Regions from separate parts of the Streptomyces sp. CNQ329 genome, predicted to be linked through region 1. Evidence: predicted binding sites of a transcription regulator. Region 1 holds the regulator's gene; the other holds the start of a gene.
The links. Region 1 encodes HspR, which represses chaperone genes until heat shock. Its sites were predicted from a motif close to TTGAGNNNNNNNNNCTCAA; they were not measured.

Region 1 (3,403 bases):
ACGCACAGACAGCGGAGGCGCAGCAGGGCGGCCCGGACGGGGCGGGCGGCTCGCCCGCCGGCGCACGGCGCGCCGAGGGAACCGGGCCCGGTGCCTCCGGGGACGGGGACGCGAACAGCTCACTTGCAGGTCGTCTGGAGGAGACCCGCAAGGCGCTCGACGAGCGGACGAAGGATCTGCAGCGGCTGCAGGCGGAGTACCAGAACTACCGCCGGCGGGTGGAGCGGGACCGGGTCGCGGTCAAGGAGATCGCGAACGCCAACCTGCTCACCGAGCTGCTGCCGGTCCTCGACGACATCGGCCGGGCCCGGGACCACGAGGAGCTGGTCGGCGGGTTCAAGTCGGTCGCCGAGTCGCTGGAGACCGTCGTGGCCAAGATGGGCCTCATGCAGTTCGGCAAGGAGGGCGAGCCCTTCGACCCGCTGATCCACGAGGCGCTGATGCACAGCTACTCGCCGGATGTCTCCGAGACGACGTGCGTGCAGATTCTCCAGCCTGGGTATCGGATCGGCGAGCGTACGATCCGACCGGCGCGGGTCGCCGTGGCGGAGCCGCAGCCGGGCGCGTCGTCGGGGTCGCAGGCCAAGGAGGGCGAGAAGCCGGACGAGAACCAGGCCGACACGGACGACGGCGGACCGGAGTCCGCCGGCTCCGCGGACGCCGGCGGCCCGGACGCCTCCGGATCCGCGAAGGGCGAGTCCGGCAGGGGAGAGACGGACAGCGGTGGCCCGGACGAGGGGTGACGCCGTAGCAGCCGAGGGACGAGAGGAGGGACGCCGGGAATGAGCACGAAGGACTTCATCGAGAAGGACTACTACAAGGTTCTCGGCGTCCCGAAGGACGCCACCGAGGCCGAGATCAAGAAGGCGTACCGCAAGCTCGCCCGGCAGTACCACCCGGACGCCAACAAGGGTGACGCCGCGGCCGAGGAGCGCTTCAAGGAGGTCTCCGAGGCCAACGACGTGCTCGGCGACCCCCAGCGGCGCAAGGAGTACGACGAGGCGCGCACCCTCTTCGGCAACGGCGGCTTCCGTCCGGGTCCGGGCGGGGGCGGCAACGGCTCGTTCAACTTCGACCTCGGCGACCTCTTCGGCGGCTCGGGTCCGGGCGGCGGCGGCCAGACCACCACCGGCGGCTTCGGCGGCGGGCTGGGCGACGTCTTCGGCGGGCTGTTCAACCGCGGCAGCGGCGGGCGTACCCAGCCGCGCCGCGGCCAGGACATCGAATCGGAGGTCACGCTCAGCTTCACGGAGGCCATCGAGGGCGCCACGGTGCCGCTGCGGATGTCGTCGTCGGCCCCCTGCAAGACGTGCGCCGGCACGGGTGACAAGAACGGCTCCCCCCGGGTCTGCCCGACCTGCGTGGGCACCGGCCAGGTCTCCCGCGGCGGCGGTGGCGGCTTCTCGCTCACCGACCCGTGCGTGGACTGCAAGGGCCGCGGGCTCATCGCCCAGGACCCCTGCGACGTCTGCAAGGGCAGCGGCCGCGCCAAGTCGTCCCGCACCATGCAGGTCCGCATCCCCGCGGGGGTGCAGGACGGGCAGCGGATACGGCTGCGCGGCAAGGGCGGCCCGGGCGAACGCGGCGGCCCCGGCGGCGACCTGTACGTCGTCGTGCACGTCGACGGCCACCCGGTCTTCGGCCGCAAGGGCGACAACCTGCTGGTGACGGTCCCCGTCACGTTCCCGGAGGCGGCCCTCGGCGGGGACATCAAGGTGCCCACGCTCGGCGGCCCGCCGGTCACCCTGAAGCTGCCGCCGGGCACGCCCAACGGACGTACGATGCGCGCCCGCGGCAAGGGCGCCGTCCGCAAGGACGGCACCCGCGGGGACCTGCTCGTCACCGTCGAGGTGGCGGTACCGAAGGAGACGGACGACCCGGCGCGCGAGGCACTGGAGTCGTACCGGAAGGCGACCGCGGGCGCGGACCCGCGCGCGGAGCTGTTCAAGGCCGCGAAGGGAGCTTGACGACGATGGACGGCAGGAACGGCGGACGGGGCCCCCGCGGCCGCAACCCGTACGAGCTGACCGAGGAGACGCCGGTCTACGTCATCTCCGTGGCCGCCGAACTCTCCGGCCTCCACCCGCAGACCCTCCGCCAGTACGACCGCCTCGGCCTGGTCTCCCCGGACCGCACGGCCGGGCGCGGCCGGCGCTACTCGGCGCGGGACATCGCGCTGCTGCGGCAGGTCCAGTCGCTGAGCCAGGACGAGGGCATCAACCTGGCCGGGATCAAGCGGATCATCGAGCTGGAGACGCAGGTCGCGGCGCTGCAGGCGAAGGTCGCGGAGCTGACGGACGCGCTGGACGGCGCGGCGTCGGCGATGGCGCAGCGGGAGGCGCAGGTGCACGCCTCGTACCGGCGGGACCTGGTGCCGTACCAGCAGGTGCAGCAGACGAGTGCGCTGGTGGTGTGGAAGCCGAAGAAGAAGCGGGGTTAGCCGCCGGCCCGGTCGGCGAGGAACGTGACCGCCACGTGGGGTGGGAGCCCGGCGTGGCGGTTTCTCATGTCCTCCCGCAGGGAGACCTGACGCAGGGTGGCGATCCCGGCCAGCGGCGAGAGGTCCAGGGGACGGCTGCCCGCCGGCAGGTCGAGGACGAGGCGGTCCAGCCGCGGGAAGAGCCGCGGCAGCCGGCCCACGACGTCCTCGTCCGCGGGGCGGTCGTCGACCAGGCCCAGGGACCGGACACCCGGCAGCGTGGCGCCGGCGGGGGCGGCGGTCGGCAGGTCCGGCCGGGACCGCAGCGCTTCGAGCCGGGGGAGAGCGGCGAGCGCCGGCCAGTCGTCCCTCCTGGCCTCGTGGCGCCAGCCCAGGTAGAGCTGGGCGAGCCGGGAGTGCCGGGCCAGCGGGCGCAGTCCGGAGGTCCGGGCCGTCAGCAGGTTGAGGGTCTCCAGCTCCGGCAGCGGCGGCAGCGCGTCGAGATCGACCAGGCGCGTCCGCTCCGGCGACAGGGACAGCCACTGCAGCCGCGGCAGTGCGGCGAGCAGCCCGGGAGCGCTGTCCGCGAGGCCCGGCACCCCGTCGAGGATCAGGGCGCGCAGCGGCAGGCCGGCGAGGGCCCGGGCGTCCTGCAGGCCGAGACATTCGGTGAGCCGCAGCTCGCTCAGCTCGCCCTGGCCGCGCAGGAATTCCAGGTCCCGCAGCCCGTGCTGACTGCGGATGATCAGCTTGGTGAGGCGGGTCGCGGCGAGGCCGTCGTGCAGCTCGGCGGGGTCGAGCGGACCGCCGCGCACATCGAGCATCGGGCGTCCGCCGAGCCGGCGCAGGGCCCGTAGCCCGGCGTCGGAGGTGACGGTGAAGTACAGCTCGTCCGGATCGAGGCGGGCGATGACCTCGTCCGCGTACTCCTCGGTGTCGAAGCGCTGCCATGCCCAGACGAGTTGGCGGCGCACGGCCGGCGAG
Region 2 (3,403 bases), on a different contig from region 1:
TCTGCACCAGCGGCGACGTCAGCCGCTGGCCCACGAACTGGGTGATCAGCAGCGAGGCGATCAGCGAGAAGACCGTGATCAGCCGGACCTCGGTGGACGAGCGGATCGCCACCCACACCAGACCGGTGGCGATCACCACCGAGCCGATGACCAGGGCACCCAGCGCCGCGTTCACCGACCGCACCGGGTCGAGCGGGCGCAGCGCGTCCCACACCCGGTGCCAGAAGCCGGGCTCCGTGCCGCCGTCCGGCACCGTCATGCGACGGGGGTCTCCAGCGCGTACCCCACACCGTGGACGGTACGGATCCGCTCCGCGCCTATCTTGCGCCGCAGCGCCTTGATGTGGCTGTCGACCGTCCGCGTCCCCGAGGCGTCCTCCCACTCCCACACCTCCACCAGGAGCTGCTCGCGGGAGAGCACCGCCCGCGGCTGGTTGGCCAGACACGCCAGCAGCTCGAACTCCGTCGGCGTCAGATGCACGTCGTCCCCGCCGACGCGCACCCGCCGCTCGGTGTGGTCGATCTCCAGCTCGCCCAGGCGCACCGTGTCGTCCCGGGGGGCGCCCGCCGCCTGCGTGGCGCGCTCGACGCGGCGCAGCAGCACGTGCACCCGCGCGGCCAGCTCACGCATGGAGAATGGTTTGGTCATGTAGTCGTCGGCGCCGACGCCGAGGCCGACGAGCATGTCCGTCTCGTCGTCCCGCGCGGTCAGCATCAGCACCGGCACGAGCCGCTGGGCCTGCACCCGGCGGCACACCTCCAGCCCGTCGAAGCCGGGCAGCATCACGTCGAGCACGAGCAGGTCGGGCCCCCACTCCGCCGCGGTCGCCACCGCGGCCGGGCCGTCGCCTGCCGTACGTACCTGGAAGCCCTCGGCGCGCAGCCGCGCCGATATCGCCTGCCTGATGGTCGGGTCGTCCTCGACGACCAGCACCCTGCGCTGGGCACCGGGCGTCACCGCGGCCGCGTGGTCAGCGCGGCCGTTCAGGGCTTGTCTGTCTGCCATGTGTTCGTGGCCCTCGCCGTCTCTTCCCCGTAGGCCCTCCGGTTCAGTGAGCAGCGTATGGGGAGGTGACACGCCTCGGCTACGGGGAACGGAGAGCCCCCGGCGGCGTTCCGTGCGCGCGGTCCGGTGGGCGGACGGCGAGGTGGACGGCGTCGGGGGCGCCGCGGCGTACCGGGATCTCCTCGGTGCGTACGTCCGCGAAGCCGGCCGTACGGAGCGCGGCTTCGAAGCCGGGGGAGGGGCGGGCGGACCAGACGGCGAGGACGCCGCCGGGGGTGAGACGGTCGCGGCAGGCGGCGAGGCCGGCGGGGGCGTAGAGGCCGGCGTTGCCCTCGGTGACGGTCCAGTCGGGGCCGTTGTCGATGTCGAGGCAGACGGCGTCGTAGGAGCGCGTCGCCGTGGTGAGGTGGTCGAGGAGGTCGGCCTCGACCAGCTCGACGCGGCGGTCGGCGAGGGCGGCGCCGCTGAGGCGGGCGAGGGGCGCGGCCCCGGCCGCAATGCCGGCCGTCGGCGCGGCGGTGCCGGTGTGCCACTCGATGACCGCCCGTTCGCGCTCGACCACCGTGATCCGCCCCCAGCGCGGATCCGCCGCCGCCTCGGCGAGCGAGAACCCCACGCCGAGCCCGCCGATCAGCACCGCCGGCTCCGGCGCGGTGCCCCGTACGGCTTCGGCCGCGGCCCGGATCAGCAGCCGCTCGGAGCGGCCGTCGGAGGTGTCCATGAGGAAGACACCGTTCGCGATGATCTCGTGGTGGACGCCGCGCCGCCGCAGGACGACCTCTCCGTACGGGCCGGACCTGCGGTCGACCGTCACCGCGGTCCCCGTGTCGTCGTGGCTGCTCATGGCCCCATCCTGCCCGATCGCTGACAGCGAACGGACGGCCGGGAACATCCCGGCACCCCTCCTGGGTTGAGCCCATGTAACTCAACTTGCATGCCGAAGGGGAGATCAATGGCTACTGAGTCCGGCTCGCACACGCCGCTGGCCCTGCCCGTACTGCCGCTCGACGACGAGGTCGTGCTCCCCGGCATGGTCGTGCCGCTCGACCTCTCGGACCGCGAGGTGCGGGCCGCGGTCGAGGCCGCGCAGGCCGCGGCGCGCGGCAGCGGACACAAACCCCGGGTGCTGCTCGTCCCACGGGTCGACGGCACGTACGTGGGCACCGGTGTCCTCGGCCGTGTCGAGCAGGTCGGCCGGCTGGCCGACGGCGACCCCGGTGCGCTGATCCGCGGCGTCACCCGGATCCGCATCGGCGCCGGCACCACGGGGCCCGGAGCGGCCCTGTGGGTGGAGGGCACCGAGATCGAGGAGTCCGTACCCGACCCGGTTCCCGGCGCCGTCACGGAGCTGATGAAGGAGTACAAGGCGGTCGCGACCGACTGGCTGCGCAAGCGCGGCGCCTGGCAGGTCGTGGACCGCGTGCAGCAGATCGACGACGTCGGCCAGCTCGCCGACAACTCCGGCTACTCGCCGTTCCTCAGCACGGAGCAGCGCGTGGAGCTGCTGGAGACCGCCGACCCGGTGGCCCGGCTCAAGCTGGCCACGCAGTGGCTCAAGGAGCACCTGGCCGAGCAGGACGTCGCCGAGTCCATCGCCAAGGACGTCCAGGAGGGCGTCGACAAGCAGCAGCGCGAGTTCCTGCTGCGCCGGCAGCTCGAAGCCGTCCGCAAGGAGCTGCGCGAGCTGAACGGCGAGCCCGACGGTGAGGAGTCCGACGACTACCGCGCCCGGGTGGAGGCCGCCGACCTGCCCGAGAAGGTCCGCGAGGCGGCCCTGAAGGAGGTCGACAAACTGGAGCGCAGCTCCGACGCCTCCCCCGAGGGCGGCTGGATCAGGACGTGGCTCGACACGGTCCTGGAGATGCCGTGGAACGAGCGCACCGAGGACGCGTACGACATCACCGGCGCCAAGGAGATCCTGGACGCCGACCACGCGGGCCTGGAGGACGTCAAGGAGCGCATCACCGAGTATCTGGCGGTGCGCAAGCGGCGCGCGGAACGGGGCCTGGGCCTCGTCGGCGGCCGGCGCGGCGGCGCGGTGCTCGCGCTCGTCGGCCCGCCCGGTGTCGGCAAGACGTCGCTGGGCGAGTCCGTGGCGCGGGCCATGGGGCGCACGTTCGTCCGCGTCGCGCTCGGCGGCGTCCGGGACGAGGCGGAGATACGCGGCCACCGGCGTACGTACGTCGGCGCGCTGCCCGGCCGCGTCGTCCGGGCCATCAAGGAGGCCGGGTCGATGAACCCGGTCGTGCTGCTCGACGAGATCGACAAGGTCGGCTCCGACTTCCGCGGCGACCCCGCCGCGGCCCTGCTGGAGGTCCTGGACCCGGCGCAGAACCACACGTTCCGCGACCACTACCTGGAAGTCGAGCTGGACCTGTCCGACGTGGTCTTCCTCGCC

Region 2: a site for HspR is predicted at 1,916-1,934, ahead of lon (endopeptidase La). Genes of this name have one in related genera too.

Annotation. Positions count from the first base shown of each region.
Region 1 covers NZ_AXVU01000025.1:79,637-83,039, reverse strand. The annotation lists gene grpE (nucleotide exchange factor GrpE) at 1-743, shown strand, start outside; gene dnaJ (molecular chaperone DnaJ) at 783-1,967, shown strand; gene I003_RS0118390 (heat shock protein transcriptional repressor HspR) at 1,973-2,440, shown strand; gene I003_RS0118385 (NACHT N-terminal Helical domain 1-containing protein) at 2,437-3,403, opposite strand, start outside.
Region 2 covers NZ_AXVU01000026.1:75,042-78,444, reverse strand. The annotation lists gene I003_RS0118855 (sensor histidine kinase) at 1-259, opposite strand, end outside; gene I003_RS0118850 (response regulator transcription factor) at 256-1,005, opposite strand; gene I003_RS32640 (spermidine synthase) at 1,085-1,849, opposite strand; gene lon (endopeptidase La) at 1,958-3,403, shown strand, end outside.